3 regions of the Promicromonospora sp. NPDC060204 genome follow, and region 1 is predicted to be linked to each of the others. Evidence: riboswitches for the same ligand, from Rfam matches in the RefSeq annotation. Region 1 holds a riboswitch; each other region holds the start of a gene.
The links. Region 1 has a riboswitch for cyclic di-AMP ahead of ACFWEJ_RS25230 (C40 family peptidase). Riboswitches for the same ligand answer to the same signal wherever they lie in the genome.
Positions count from the first base shown of each region.

Region 2: linked by a shared signal. The riboswitch ahead of ACFWEJ_RS07530 (C40 family peptidase) and the one ahead of ACFWEJ_RS25230 (C40 family peptidase) in region 1 are both predicted to bind cyclic di-AMP.
Region 3: linked by a shared signal. The riboswitch ahead of ACFWEJ_RS08420 (C40 family peptidase) and the one ahead of ACFWEJ_RS25230 (C40 family peptidase) in region 1 are both predicted to bind cyclic di-AMP.

Region 1 is NZ_JBHWZO010000294.1:129-5,091, forward strand. Features, by position in the region: gene ACFWEJ_RS25225 (universal stress protein) at 1-894, opposite strand, end outside; gene ACFWEJ_RS25230 (C40 family peptidase) at 1,057-1,701, opposite strand; cyclic di-AMP (ydaO/yuaA leader) riboswitch at 1,854-2,046, opposite strand; gene ACFWEJ_RS25235 (metal-dependent transcriptional regulator) at 2,199-2,915, opposite strand; gene serC (phosphoserine transaminase) at 2,998-4,107, shown strand; gene ACFWEJ_RS25245 (MHYT domain-containing protein) at 4,227-4,963, shown strand, end outside.
Region 2 is NZ_JBHWZO010000039.1:2,110-7,072, forward strand. Features, by position in the region: gene ACFWEJ_RS07525 (NAD(P)-dependent oxidoreductase) at 65-1,042, opposite strand; gene ACFWEJ_RS07530 (C40 family peptidase) at 1,184-2,068, opposite strand; cyclic di-AMP (ydaO/yuaA leader) riboswitch at 2,069-2,248, opposite strand; gene ACFWEJ_RS07535 (phytoene desaturase family protein) at 2,377-4,200, shown strand; gene ACFWEJ_RS07540 (ABC transporter permease) at 4,390-4,963, opposite strand, start outside.
Region 3 is NZ_JBHWZO010000045.1:20,743-25,705, forward strand. Features, by position in the region: gene ACFWEJ_RS08405 (proline racemase family protein) at 1-237, shown strand, start outside; gene ACFWEJ_RS08410 (ornithine cyclodeaminase family protein) at 234-1,217, shown strand; gene ACFWEJ_RS08415 (FAD-binding oxidoreductase) at 1,303-2,667, shown strand; cyclic di-AMP (ydaO/yuaA leader) riboswitch at 2,846-3,028, shown strand; gene ACFWEJ_RS08420 (C40 family peptidase) at 3,032-3,871, shown strand; gene ACFWEJ_RS08425 (purine-cytosine permease family protein) at 3,981-4,963, shown strand, end outside.

The DNA.
Region 1 (4,963 bases):
GCGGAAGCCGCCGCGACCGCGTGAGCCCACGACCACGAGGTCCGACGCCGTCGAGAACTCCGTCAGCAGCTCGGCGCCCGTGCCGTCGAGCACGATCCGCCGGATCCGCAGGCCCGGGTTCAGGGCCTCGTACCGGTCGATCAGCACGTCCATGCCGGCACCGATGTCGGCCAGCACCTGCTCCCGGTCGATCGAGGACGGCAGCCACGCCAGCATCCCGGCGTTCCCCACGGGCACGCCCGTGACGGCGGTCAGCTCCGCACCCCACGCGTTGGCCTGCACGATCGCGTGCTGCAGCGCCCGCTCGGCCTGCGGCGACCCGTCCACGCCGACGACGATCCGGCGCACCTCCCGGATCTCGGCGACCCCGCCCGCCTCGGCGTCCGACGCGGCCGGCGCAGCGGCCGGCTCGTCCGACTCGAGGTCCGGCGGCGTCCAGGAGACGCCGCGGTTGGTCTCGGCGCGCAGCGGCACCACCACCACCGGGCACTTCGCGTGTGCGGGGAGCGCGGACGACACCGTGCCCAGCAGCCGCTCCGTGAACCCGCCCCGGCCCCGGGTCCCGACCACGGCGAGCCCGTAGTCGGCGGACAGCTCCACGAGCACGCCCGCGGCGTCACCGGTCGCGACCTCCGTCGTGGCGCGGACCCCGGCGTCGGCCACGCGGTTCTCCGCCTCGACCAGGACCGCCTTGGCGCCCTCCTGGATCGTCGTGTCGTCCAGCGCGGCGTACCCGCCGTCGAGCGACGCGGCGGTGAACGACGGCAGGGAGTAGCTGCACACGATGTGCAGCGCCCAGCCCACGCGGTGCGCGTAGGCGGTAGCCCAGTCCAGCGCGTGCAGACTCGCGGCCGATCCGTCCACCCCGACCAGTACGACCTCGGATCGTGTCATCGCCAGTCCTTTCCTCAGCAGTGCATCTTTGCCCTCCAACGCTACCGGCGGGGCGCCGGTCGTGGGTGTCCGGAGGCAAAAAGACGGCAGAAAGATGGCAAAGCAGAGCGCCCGCCCGAATTTCCCGGACAGGCGCTCTGCTGCGGTACTGCGTGGCTGCGGTCAGCCCAGGCGGATGAACGTGGGGTTCGACTGCCAGATGGTGCGGAAGTCGACCACGGTGCCCGGCTTGGACGCGTCGATCATGGTGTTGCCACCGGCGTAGATCGAGACGTGCCCGGGGGTCCACATCAGGTCGCCCGGCTGGGCCTGCGACGCCGGCACCTGGGTGCCGTAGCCGGCCTGCGCCGACGAGGAGTGCGGCAGCGAGATACCGAGCTGCGCGAAGACGTACGAAGTAAAGCCCGAGCAGTCGAAACCACTCGGGCTGGAGCCGCCGGAGACGTACGGGACACCGATGTAGCGGCTGGCGATGGAGATCACGGAGTTGCCGATCGCCGACGCCGGGATGTCGACGGACGAGGAGGCGGTCGACACGGCGCTGGCCGCGGCCTCTGCCGCCTCGGCGGCGGCCGCCTCAGCGGCCTCCTCGGCTTCCTGGGCGGCCAGCTCGGCCTGGTAGTCCTCGTTGTCGGCGGCCGAGACCACCGAGACGGCGGACTTCTCGACGCTCAGCTCGGCGTCGGGCGCGACGGTCACGACAGGTGCGTTCGACAGGGACTCGCGGGCCTGGGACGTCAGCGCGTTGAGGTCCACCGAGTTCATCTTGGCGTGGCCGGTCTCCATCGGAGCGGCCTGCGCTGCCATCGCGCCACCGAAAGTGGAGACCAGGAGCGCGCCACCTGCGGCGGCAACCGCGGTACGACGACCAACGGCGGCGTTCTGAGCAAGCTCGGTGAGCGGAGTCACGGGGCGTCGCGCAGCACGATGGCGTGCGCGGGTGGTACGTGCGGTCACGTAGTACCTCTCCTTGTACGCCTTCGAGGTCAGCTGTCGGGTTCGGGTGGGAGAAATCACCCGGCCGTGCATTCCCGAAGGATTACCCGGCTTCACCCCTAGGACGCACCCTGGCGCCCAACGGTGGGTCCCCCGCCTCTGTCATGCGGTCGTCTTGGGGCCCCGGCCGGTGACAGAGTTCGGCGTCCGTCCGGAGACTCCCTCGGAATAAACTCCGCGGGAGCGGTCCGAACGTACCCGACCTCACCCCCGATGTCACGTTCCGGCAACGAATGTCATGGCGTGTCGGGAACGTGGCCTCACCTTTCCGACAAAGCGGAAGGTTTGGGACACCCTCGGGGTGCGGTTCAGGCGGTCGCGACGAAGAGGTGGCGCGCCAGGTCCTCGCCGAGCTCCAGCGCGGTCCCGGCGCCGTCGACGGTCACCGTGTAGGTCCCGTCGCTGAGCTCGGCCGTGATCCGCGAGCCGGGCACGAGGCCGGCGTCGGACAGGCGGGCCAGGAGCTCGACGTCCGTCTGCAGCGGCTCCGCGATCCGCGTGAGGGACGCCGCGAGCGGCTCGCCCTTCACGCCCTTCTTCGCCGCCGCCTCGAACGCGGAGGGCAGCGAGATGACCCCGGCCAGGAACGGCACGTCGGTGTAGGCCTCGCCGAGCTCCGACAGGCCGGGGATCGGGTTGCCGTACGGGTCGTGGTGCGGGTGGTCGAGCAGGCCGACGAGGCGCTTCTCCACGAGGTCGCTCATCACGTGCTCCCAGCGGCAGGCCTCGACGTGCACGTGCTCCCAGTCGAGCTTGATCACGTCGGTCAGCAGGCGCTCCGCGAGGCGGTGCTTGCGCATCACGCGCATCGCCTTGTCGTGCCCGAGCTCGGTGAGCTCCAGGTGGCGGTCCCCGGTCACGATCACGAGTCCGTCGCGCTCCATGCGCGCGACCGTCTGCGACACCGTCGGTCCGGAGTGCCCCAGGCGCTCCGCGATGCGCGCGCGCAGAGGGGTGATGCCCTCCTCGTCGAGCTCGTAGATCGTCTTGAGGTACATCTCGGTGGTGTCGATCAGATCCGTCACGTCAGCTCCCGTCATGCACGCAGCCGTCCAGTCGCCCTGGGCTCGGCGCCCCGGGCGTCGGCCCAGGTTCTAGTCTAGTTCTGTGCCACTGACAATCCCGACACACCTGCTGCCCACCGACGGCCGTTTCGGCTCAGGCCCCTCCAAGGTGCGCCCGGGACAGGTAGATCATCTCGTGGCGAACGCCCACGTGCTCGGTACCTCGCATCGCCAGGCGCCCGTCAAGGACGTGGTCCGCCGCATTCGCGAGGGTGTCACGGAGCTGCTCGGCGCGCCCGACGGGTACGAGGTCGCGCTCGGCAACGGCGGCTCCACCGCCTTCTGGGACGTCGCCACGCTGTGCCTCGTGGAACGCAAGGCGCAGCACGCGTCCTTCGGCGAGTTCGGCGCCAAGTTCGCCACCGCCACGTCGCGGGCGCCCTTCCTCGAGCCGTCCCAGGTGATCGAGGCGGAGCCGGGCACGGTCGCCTACCTGGAGGCCGCCGACGACGTCGACACCTACGCCACCCCGCACAACGAGACCTCCACCGGGGCCATGGCCCCGGTGCTGCGCCCGTCCGGGCCGGACGGCGCCGTCGTGCTCACCGACGGGACGTCCGGGGCCGGCGCGCTGCCGGTCGACCTGCGCCAGACCGATGCCTACTACTTCGCCCCGCAGAAGGTGTTCGCCGCCGACGGCGGCCTGTGGCTGGCGGTCCTCTCCCCCGCGGCCGTCGAGCGCGCGGCGCGGATCGAGGCCTCGGGCCGCTGGGTGCCGGAGTTCCTGTCCCTCACCACCGCGATCCAGAACTCGCGCCTGGACCAGACCCTGAACACGCCGGCCATCGCGACGCTGCTGCTCCTGGCCGACCAGGTGGAGTGGCTCCTGGAGCAGGGCGGCCTGAAGTGGTCGGCGGAGCGGTGCGCGACGTCGGCCGAGACCCTCTACTCCTGGGCCGACGCCCGCCCGTGGGCGACGCCGTTCGTGCGGCGCCCGGAGGAGCGGTCCACGGTGGTCGGCACCATCGACCTGACCGACGAGATCGACGCCGGACGGGTACTCTCCGAGCTACGCGCCAACGGCGTCCAGGACGTGTTCGCCTACCGGAAGCTCGGGCGCAACCAGCTCCGCGTCGGCATGTACCCCGCCGTCGAGCCCGACGACGTCGCCGCGCTCACCGCGTGCATCGACTATCTCGTCGAACGCTTCTGACCAGCCTGATCACGTCCGCAATACCCCTTCGACGGGGAGTTCTGCCTATTGTCCGGTACACAGGGACTCTGTAACGTTTCCGCAACAGAGGGAACCATTCTGAGGGGCTGTTCAACAAGATGCCAGTGATCGACCACTTCACCTTCGGGATCGTGACGCCCATCCTGGCGTACGCGATCTCGTGCACCGGCGCAGCGACGGGCCTTGCGTGCACGTCCAGAGCCCGAGCGGCTTCGGGCGGCGCACGTGCGGCGTGGCTCGTCTTCGGCGCCATCGCCCTCGGCGGTACCGGGATCTGGGTGATGCACTTCGTCGCCATGCTCGGTTTCTCCGCCTCGGGCGTGACCATCCGGTACAACATCCCCGAGACCCTCCTCAGCGCGGCGATCGCGATCGTCGTGGTCGGCGCCGGCCTGTTCATCACCGAGCTGGGCAAGCGCAAGCTGCCGGCGATGCTCGTCGGCGGCGCGCTCGCCGGCTCCGGCGTCGCGGCCATGCACTACATGGGCATGGAAGCGATGGAGATGTCCGCGCAGGTCGTCTACAACCCGGTCTACGTCATCACGTCGGTCGCCATCGCGATCGTCGCGGCGACCGCGGCGCTGTGGTGCACGGTCCACATCCGCGGCATGCTCGCGACCATCGTGGCCACCCTGGTGATGGGGATCGCGGTGACCGGCATGCACTACACGGGCATGGCCGGCGTCTCCGTCGTCAACCCCGTCGACACCGTCCCCGCCGGCGCGTCGACGATGCAGCTGCTCGTGCCGCTCGTGATGGCGGTCAGCGTGGTCACGTTCCTCCTCATCCTCGGGATCGGCCTGTGGCCCACCGAGGACGAGCTGCGCACGCAGGC
Region 2 (4,963 bases), on a different contig from region 1:
TGGAACAACAAATAGCCAGCACTCAACGAGGGCGAGGGTGAGGGGCGGGGGCGGGGCGGGTTGGCTAGCGGGGGGTCACGTTGCGGAGCGGGGTGCCCGTGCGCCAGGCCGTGAGCTGGTCGGCCAGGAAGCGGGCCGCGCCGCGCGGACGGCCGCCCGCGACGTGCGGCGTGAGGATCAGGTTCGGCACGTCCCACAGCGGCGAGTCCGTGGGCAGCGGCTCGGTCTCCATGACGTCGAGCGCGGCACCGGCGAGCCGTCCGGAGCGCAGGGCGTCCTCCAGGGCGGCCTCGTCCACGGTCGCGCCGCGGCCGACGTTCACGAACCGCGCGGTCGGCGGCAGCAGGCCCAGCAGCCGGGCGTCCAGGATGTGCCGCGTCGCGGGCACGGCGGGCAGCAGCGAGACGAGCAGGTCGGTCTCGGCCAGCAGCGCGTCGAGGCCGCTGGCGTCGACCACGGGGTAGCCGGAGCGCTCGCCCGCCCGCGAGGCGACGCCCGTGACCTGCGCGCCGAGCGCGGTGAGCAGCGGGGCCAGCCGCAGGGCGATCGACCCGAAGCCCCAGATCGTCACGCGCGCGCCGTCGAGCGAGTACTCGCGGCCGGTGACGCCGTCGGCCTGGGCGAACGCGATCTCCTTGGCCCAGCGGTGCTCCCGCTGCGCGGCCAGGGACACGTCGATCCGGCGGACCGACGCCAGGATCAGGGCCAGCGCGTGCTCGGTGACGGTGTCGTCGTGCAGCGACTGCCCCGACGAGATGACGACGTCGGGCGCGAACCCGGAGCGCAGCGCGACGTCCGGCCCCGCCGACAGGGTCTGCACCCAGCGCAGGCCGGTCAGCCGCTCGGCGGCGTCGGCCACGATCTTGGGCGGGCTGGACCAGGTGACGAGCAGCTCGGCGTCGGTGTGCTCGGCGGGGATCGGCTCGTTCATCGCGTAGGTGGCGACGGTGTCGGTGCCGCCGGGCGCGAAGGAGGCTCCGCCGTCGGGCAGCAGGGACGGGAAGTCGAGGTCGAAGGGCACGTCCGGTACGAGGATCTTCACGCCGGGGACGTTACCCGACCGGGGCACGAAGCAGAGCGCCCGTCCGGCTTGCCCGAGGGGAACCTCGGGACGGCCGGGCGGGCGCTCTGCGCCGGGGGTTCTTGCGAGTCGTGCGGGTGCTGCGTGATGTGCCGGGAGGCGTCAGCCCGTCACCCGGATGAAGACCGGGTTGGTCTGCCACATCTCCGTGTAGTGCACGGGGACGCCCTCCTGCTGGGCCTCGACGACCATGCCGTTGCCCGCGTAGAGCGAGACATGGCCGGACGTCCAGACGATGTCGCCCGGCTGGGCCTCCGCGGCGGAGACCTGGTAGCCGACGGTCGACATCGAGGCCGAGCTGTGCGGGAGGCTGACCCCGAGCTGGGCGTAGACGTACTGGATGAGCCCGGAGCAGTCGAAGCCGCTGGGGGAGGCTCCGCCCCACACGTAGGGCACGCCCACGTACTCGAGGGCGAGGTTGACGGCCTGCTGGCCGAGGTCCGCGGAGGACTCGGACGCTGCCGCCGCGGCGGCCTCGGCCTCGGCGGCTGCTGCCGCCGCAGCCTCGGCGGCGGCCTTCGCCTCCGCCTCGGCCTTCGCCTTGGCTTCCGCCTCTGCCTTGGCGCGCGCCTCGGCCTCCGCCTTCGCCTTGGCCTCGGCGATGCCGGCGTCCGTCTCGGCGTACGGGGTCACGGTGACGCGACCCTTCTCGGACTGGAAGTCGGCGTCGTGGGCGACCTCGACCTTGGTCACGAGGTTCTCGGCCAGGCCCGCGCGGGTCTTGGTGTCGAACGTCTTGTTCGCGAGCGTGGTCTGGGTGTGGGACTCGGCAGGCGCGGTGTGGGCGGTCTGGGTGAAGACCGACGCGAGCATGCCGGACGTGACGACCGCGATGGCGCCGGTACGGGCGGCATTCTCGGCTGCTGTCTGGGTCAGAGCGGTGAAGGGGGTGAGAGCGGGGCCCTCGGCGCGGTGCCGCCCCCGGTTGCTGGGTCGGTTTGCCTGGTCGTCCGCCCAGTCATGGGTGCGGTCGGTGAGTACGGTCACCAGTGATCTCCTCGGACGCCTACGAGGTGAGCTGTCGGGTTCGGATGGGGAGAGCGATCACCCGGCCTCACAAGGAGGCTTCACCCCGAGGACACTCGCGTGCCCGGCTTACCTGGTTCCCCCGCCCCTGTCACGTTCTGGCTGCTCAGGACCGGTGACAGGATTCGGCGTCCGGGCCTGGACCTCCCCGTTGCTGGAGCGGCGAGATCGACCGTACTCGTCCGTTGCGTAAATGTCACGATTAGGTCACATACCGTCTTGTGATGGAACGTTCCTGGCAATGAGTGCCGCGTGTCACCATGGCGTGCATGCCCGATTCCCTGCTCGACCCCCTGCGCGCGCGGTACGACGTCGTCGTCGTCGGCGGCGGTCACAACGGCCTCACCGCGGCGGCCTACGCGGCCCGCGGCGGGCGCTCGGTCCTCGTCCTGGAGCGCGCCGACCACGTGGGCGGCGCCGCCGTCTCGGCCCGCCCGTTCGCGGGCGTCGACGCCCGCCTGTCGCGCTACTCCTACCTCGTCTCGCTCCTCCCGCGCCGGATCGTCGACGAGCTCGGTCTCCCGGTCCGCCTCATCCGCCGCCGCTTCTCTTCCTACACCCCCGTGGCCGACGGCGGCCTGCTGGTCGATACCCAGGACGACGCCGCCACCCGCGCCTCGTTCCGGCGCCTGACCGGATCCGACGCCGACTTCGAGGCCTGGGGCCGGTTCTACGCGATGACCGCCGAGGTGGCCCGCCGCCTCGCCCCGACGCTCACCGAGCCCCTGCTCCCGCGCTCCGCGGTGCGGCACCTCGTCGCCGACGGTGTGGGCGAGGAGGCCTGGCGCGCCCTCTTCGAGGAGCCCCTCGGTGAGGTGCTGCGCCGCACCTTCGCCGACGACGTCGTGCGGGGCGTCGCCGCCACCGACGGCCTGATCGGCACGTTCGCCGACGTCGACGAGCCGTCCCTGCGGCAGAACCGCTGCTTCCTCTACCACGTGATCGGCAACGGTACCGGCGACTGGGACGTGCCGGTGGGCGGCATGGGCGCCGTCTCCGGCGCCCTGCGCGACGCCGCGGTGGCGGCCGGCGCCACGATCGTCACCTCGGCGACCGTCACCGCCGTCGACCCCGGGGCCGTGGGGGCCGACGTGGCCTGGACCGACGCCGACGGGCGCACCCGGGGCGTGACCGCCGGGCACGTGCTGGCCGGGTGCGCGCCGGCCGAGCTGGAGCGGCTGCTCGCCGCGGCCGGGCGGGGTGCGGCCTCCGGTGCGGCCTCCGGGTCGTCCTCCGGTTCGTCCTCCGCGGAGCCGGGGTCGGCCGGGGCTGCCGGACCGGGGCCCGAGGGCGCCCAGCTCAAGGTGAACATGCTGCTGCGCCGGCTGCCCAGGCTGCGCGACGACGTCGACCCCGTGGCGGCGTTCAGTGGAACGCTGCACGTCAACGAGTCGCTCACCCAGCTCCAGGACGCCTACGCGCAGGCGGCCGCCGGACGCATCCCCGACCTGCCGCCGAGCGAGATCTACTGCCACACGCTGTCCGACCGGACGATCCTCGGCCCGGAGCTCGCCGCGACCGAGGCGCAGACCATCACGCTGTTCGGGCTGCACATGCCGGCCCGGCTCTTCCGCGCGGACCCCGACGGCGCCCGCCAGCGGGCCCTGGCGGCCACCCTCGCGTCCCTGAACACGGTGCTGGCCGAGCCCATCGAGGACGTGCTCGCGCTCGACGCCGACGGCGCCCCCTGCCTGGAGGTGCGCACCCCCGTGGACCTGGAGGGCGACGTGGGGCTGCCGGGCGGGCACATCTTCCACCGCGACCTGAGCTGGCCCTTCGCGGAGGAACGGTCGGGTGCCGAGTCAGGCGCTGGGTCGTCGTCGGCGGGGGCGGGCGCGGCCGGGTCGGGCGGGACCGGGTCGGGCGTGGCCGGATCGGGCGGGGCCGGGCCTGCGGACGCCGGGGCCGCGACCGGGCTGGGCGTCGGAGCCGACGTCGGCGTCGGCGTCGGCGGCGCCGCCGAGCGCTGGGGCGTGGCGACCGCGCACCCGCGGGTGCTGCTCGCCGGCGCCGGAGCCCGCCGCGGCGGCGGCGTGAGCGGCATCCCGGGCCGCGCGGCGGCGATGGCGGTCCTGGAGTCCCCGGCCCGCTGACCCCCGCCCGACCCATCGGCAGACCCTCGGTGTTGACCACAGCACCTGCTGCCAGGTCGGCGCCTCTGCTGGCAGCAACCGCTGTGGTCAACGCCGGCTGACCTTGGTTCAGCAGGCCGTGGGCGACCGGAACTCCGAGGTTCATGGTCGTCTGCGGCCTGCTGAACCGAGGTCAGCAGGCGCAGGTCCTCAGTCGAGGGTCAGGGCCGTCGTCGGGGTGACGGCGGACGCCCGGCGGGCCGGGAGGACGGCGGCCAGCAGGCCCGCCAGGGCGCCCACCGGCACGACGGCGGCGAGCTCGGCCCACGGGACGCGCCAGGTCGCGGCGTCGAGCGCCGTCTGCACGAACGTCTCGTAGCCCACCCAGGCGAACCCCACGCCGAGCACCGTGCCGAGCAGGGTCGCGGTCATGGACAGCAGCACGGCCTCGGCCGCCAGCATGCGCCGCAGCTGCCGGCGGGTGAGGCCGAGCGCGCGCAGCATCGCGTGCTCGCGGACCCGCTCCAGCACGGACAGCCCGAGCGTGTTCGCGATCCCGATCAGCGCGATCACCACGGAGATGCCCAGCAGCCCGAGCGTCGCGGCCGTGATGGTCCCCAGCATCTGGTTGTCGGCCACCTCGGCGCGGAGCCCGTTGTCGACGTCGACGCCGGCCGCGTCGGCCAGCGTGTCCAGGTCGGCGAGGAGCGCGACCGGGTCGGCGTCGGCCGAGGCGCGGACCCACACCGCGTACGTCTGCGGCGAGCCCAGGGAGGTCAGCGTC
Region 3 (4,963 bases), on a different contig from region 1:
ACGTGCGCCCGGCTGGCCGTGCTGGCCGACGACGGCCGGGTCGGCGTCGGCGGTCCCGTGCTGGAGCACACCTCGATCGTCGGCTCGACATTCACGGGCGCCGTCGTCGGGACCACGCGGGTGGGCGACCTGCCCGCCGTGATCCCCCAGGTCACCGGCACGGCATACCGCACGGGCGAGCACCGGTTCGTGGTCGACCCCGCCGACACCCTCGTGCCCGGGTTCGTGCTGCGATGAGCGCGCCCCTCGTGCTGGACGCCGCGGCCGTGGCCGCCGCCTGCTCCCCCGCCGACGCCGTCGCCGCCCTCCGCGCCGCCCTGGTGGCCGGGCTGGACCCGGCCGCCGACCTGCCCCGCCAGGGCGTGCCGGTGCCGGCCGGCGAGCTGCTGCTCATGCCGTCCGACGGCGGCGGCGACCGGGCGCACGTCGGGATCAAGGTCGCGGCGGTCGCCCCGGGCAACGCCGCCCGCGGGCTGCCCCGCGTCCAGGGCTCGTACCTGTTGCTCGACGCCGCCACGCTCGGCGTCGTCGCGATGCTGGACGGCATCGCGCTGACCACCCTGCGCACGCCCGCCGTGTCGGTGGCGGTCGTGCTGGACCGGCTGCTGGAGGGCACGGCCCCGCTCGGCGCCGACCTGCTCCGTGTCGCCGTCATCGGTGCCGGACCGCAGGCGCACGGGCACGTCGCGACGCTCGCGGACGCCCTGGGCGAGCGCCGGCCGCTGGGCGAGGTCACCCAGCTCGTCCGGGACCCGGGGCGGGTCACCCGGACAGAGGGCGCGCGGATCGCCGGTGCGGCCGTCGTTCGGCTGGGCGGCCCGGGCTCCGACGACGCGCTGCGTACCGCGGACGTCGTGGTGTGCGCGACGTCGGCCCGCCAGCCGCTGTTCGACGCCGCGCTGATCGCGGACGCGGCCGTGGTGATCGCGGTGGGCTCGCACGAGCCCGGCGCACGGGAGCTGCCGGCGAGGCTGCTCGCGCGCGGCACCGTCGTCGCCGAGGACCCGGGCGCCGCGCTGCGCGAGGCGGGCGACGTCGTGCTCGCGATCGCGGACGGCGCCCTGACGGCCGGGGACCTGGTGCCGATGCGCGACGTCGTCACCGGCGCCGTCCGCCCCGACCCGGCGCGGCCGCTCGTCGTCAAGACCACCGGCATGTCGTGGGAGGACCTCGTGGTGGCCGAGGCGGTGCTCGCGGGCGCGCCACCTGGCGCGTGACCCAGGTCACGCAGCCCTCCGGTCACATCTTCCAGGCCTGGCGAGTCGACACCTTTGTTCGGCACACCAGCCTGGAAGGAACGTCATGACCTCAGCACTCGACACCCTGCGCCGCGACTTCGGCGGCGACCTCATCGAGCCGGGCGACGCCGACTACGAGTCGGTGGCACGCTCGCGCCTGGTCGCGGGCAGCCCGGCCTACGTCCTGCGGCCCAAGACCGTCGGCGACGTGCAGACAGCCGTCCGGTTCGCCTCCGACTCCGGGCTCGCCCTGTCGGTCCGCGGCGGCGGCCACAGCTTCCCCGGCTTCAGCACCAACGACGGCGGCATCGTGATCGACCTCGGCGAGCTCGCCGACGTCGAGGTGCTCGCCGCCGACCCTGCCGACCCCGAGCGCCACCTCGTGCGGATCGGCGGCGGCGCCACCTGGGGCCAGGTCGTGGACGCGCTGGCCCCGCACGACCTCGCGATCTCCTCCGGCGACACCCGGAGCGTCGGCGTCGGCGGCCTGACGCTGAGCGGCGGCATCGGCTGGAAGGTCCGCAAGTACGGGCTGGCCCTCGACAACGTCGTGGCCGCCCAGGTGGTCACCGCCGACGGCGGCGTCGTCACCGCGAGCGCCGACGAGCACCCGGACCTGTTCTGGGCGATCCGTGGCGGCGGCGGCAACTTCGGCGTCGTGACGTCGTTCGACTTCGCGGCGCACCGCACCACGCGCGTCTTCTTCGGCAAGGTCTCGTTCCCCGCGGCCGAGGCCGCCACCGTGCTCCAGGGCTGGGCGGACTACCTCCGCACCGCGCCGGAGGAGCTCACGTCCATCGCGAACCTCGCCAACCCGCTCGCAGGCGGGCCGGAGGCTCCGGTGGAGATCCACGTGGCCTTCGACGGCGACGACGCGGACGCCGCGGCGCGGGCCCTGGAGCCCCTCCGCAAGCTCGGGACGGTCGTCGCGGACGACGTCGAGCTGATGGCCTACGCGGACGTCCTGGTGGAGGGCGGGACGCCGCCGCCCGGCATCCACGTGGTGGCCCACGACGGCCTCGTGGACCAGGAGTCGGTCGCCGAGACCCTGCGGGTCCTCGCCGAGACCGGCACGTCGCCGGGCGCACCGTCGATCTCGATCCGGAGCCTCGGCGGCGCGGTGTCCCGCGTGCCGGGCGATGCCACCGCGTACGCCCACCGGGGCGCGGAGCTCATGGTCACGACCTTCACCGGGGGCCCGGCACCTGTGATCGAGGCCGCGCGGCCGGTGCTGGACGGGCTCTGGGGCCGGCTGGCTCCGTATCTCAGCGGGGCGTACGCGAACTTCCTCACGACAGCGGATGAGACGGACGTCACAGACGTCTACCCGAAGTCGACCTACGAGCGGCTCGCCTCGGTCAAGCGGCAGTACGACCCGAGCAACCTGTTCTCCCGGAACCACAATGTGCGACCTGGACAGATGTCCTAGTCGGGACCTTCGGCCCGGTGGGCGCCGCCCTCGATCCGGACGGCACCCACCGCATTAGCGTAGGTCGGACATTCCGGTCAATAGCTCCAGCCCCGACCGGGATGTCCGTAACGCGATCGTGACTTTCGGGCCCAGGCGGGCTACGGTCGGTCCCGCTCGCGGGGAATTCCGTGGGCACTCGTGGTGGACGCCGAGCCCTGTCACCGTCACGAGACTGCTCTGAACAAGATGACAGGGACGGGGGAACCAAGTACGTGGGCACCGCCAGGTGCCCTTGGGGTGAAGCCGCACCAGCAGGACGCGGCCGGGTCATTCTCCGATCCGAATCCGACAGCTCACCTCGTAGGCGCCGGGAGAAATTGCTGTGACCACACGCATGCCCGGGCGCCATCGTGCTGCCCACGCACCCCTCACCCCGCTGACCCCGATCTCACGTGCCGCATCCCGCGGCATCTCCGCGACCGCCCGCCGTGGCGCGGTCGTCGCCGCCGGATCGGGACTCCTCATCTCCCTGCTCGGTATCCCGGCCAACGCCGCCCCCGCGAACGACCCCAGCACGAACACCGCTGAGCTCGAGGCCGTGCGCGACGCCGTCCAGGACGCCACGCAGAAGTCGACCGACGCCGAGGTGGCCACCGCCGCCCTGACCACGGCGAAGGTGGACACCGCCCCCGCCGTGAAGGTCGCGGCGGACAGCGAGTTCGCGCTGGAGACCGGCACCATCAAGGTGACGCCGGCTCCCGAGCCTGAGCCGGAGCCCGAGCCCGTCGTCGAGGCTGAGCCTGTCGTCGAGGCCGAGCCCGCCAAGCAGGAGGTCAAGGCCACCGCTGTCGCCGAGAAGCCCGCGGAGAAGGCAGCCCCGGCCGCCAGCTCCGGGTCCAAGATCGTCGACATCGCCATGCAATACCTCGGCGTCCCGTACGTCTGGGCCGGTGCGACCCCCGCCGGGTTCGACTGCTCGGGCTTCACGTCCTACGTCTACGCCCAGATCGGCATCACCCTGCCGCACTCCTCGGCGGCGCAGCGCAATTCCGGCACCGAGGTCTCCGCGGCCGACGCGCTGCCGGGCGACATCATCTGGTCCCCGGGCCACGTCTCCATCTACACCGGCAACGGCATGCAGATCGAGGCCCCGGTCCCCGGCCAGACCGTCCGGGAGTCCAAGATCTGGCAGGACAGCCCGGTCTACCTCCGGATCAGCTGACACCTCCGGGCGTCCCGGCTCCACCGGAGCCGGCCTCCGGATCGCACGGCTCGAAGGGCCCGCACCAGCACGGTGCGGGCCCTTCGTGCGTCGTGGCAGGATCGCCACCATGAGCAGCGCGCCCACGAGCGTCGAGACCAATGCCCTGAACACCATCGACGAGGCCGAACGGCGCGGTTCGCCGCGCAACCTTTTCTGGCCGTGGTTCGGGGCCAACGTCTCGGTGCTCGGCCTGGGGTACGGCTCCTACCTGCTGGGGTTCGCCGTGTCGTTCTGGCAGGCGGTCGTGGTCGGCACCATCGGCATCGTGGTGTCGTTCCTGTTCTGCGGGTTCATCTCGCTGGCCGGCAAGCGCGGGTCGGCGCCCACGATGGTGCTCTCCCGGGCCGCGTTCGGCGTGCGGGGCAACAAGCTGCCCTCGCTGCTGTCGTGGATCCTCACGGTCGGCTGGGAGACGGTGCTCGTCGCGCTGGCCACGCTCGCGACGTCGACCGTGCTCGGGACGCTCGGTTGGGGCGGCGGCACCGTCACCAAGGTCATTGCCCTCGTGGTCGTGGCGGGCATCGTGGTCGTCGCGGGCGTCTTCGGCTTCGACCTCGTCATGCGGCTGCAGGTCGTCATCACGGTGCTGACCGCCGTGCTGACCGTCGTCTACATCGTCCTGGTGCTCGACCACATCGACTGGGCCGCGGTCGCCGCGATCCCCGCCGGCGGCAGCCCGCAGGTGATCGGCGGGCTCGTGTTCATGATGACCGGCTTCGGGCTCGGCTGGGTCAACATGGCCGCCGACTACTCGCGCTACCTGCCGCGCTCCGCATCCGGGCGGGGCATCGTCGGGTGGACCACGCTGGGCGCCTCGCTGGCCCCCGTCGTCCTGCTCGTGTTCGGCCTGCTGCTCGCCGGCTCCGACCCCGTGCTCAACGAGGCGATCGGCGCCGACCCGATCGGCGCCCTGTCCACGATCCTGCCCACCTGGTTCCTCATCCCGTTCATCGTGGTCGCCCTGGCCGGTCTGATCGGCGGCGCCGCCCTCGACATCTACTCCTCCGGGCTCGCGCTGCTCTCCCTGGGGCTGCCCGCGCCGCGCTGGGT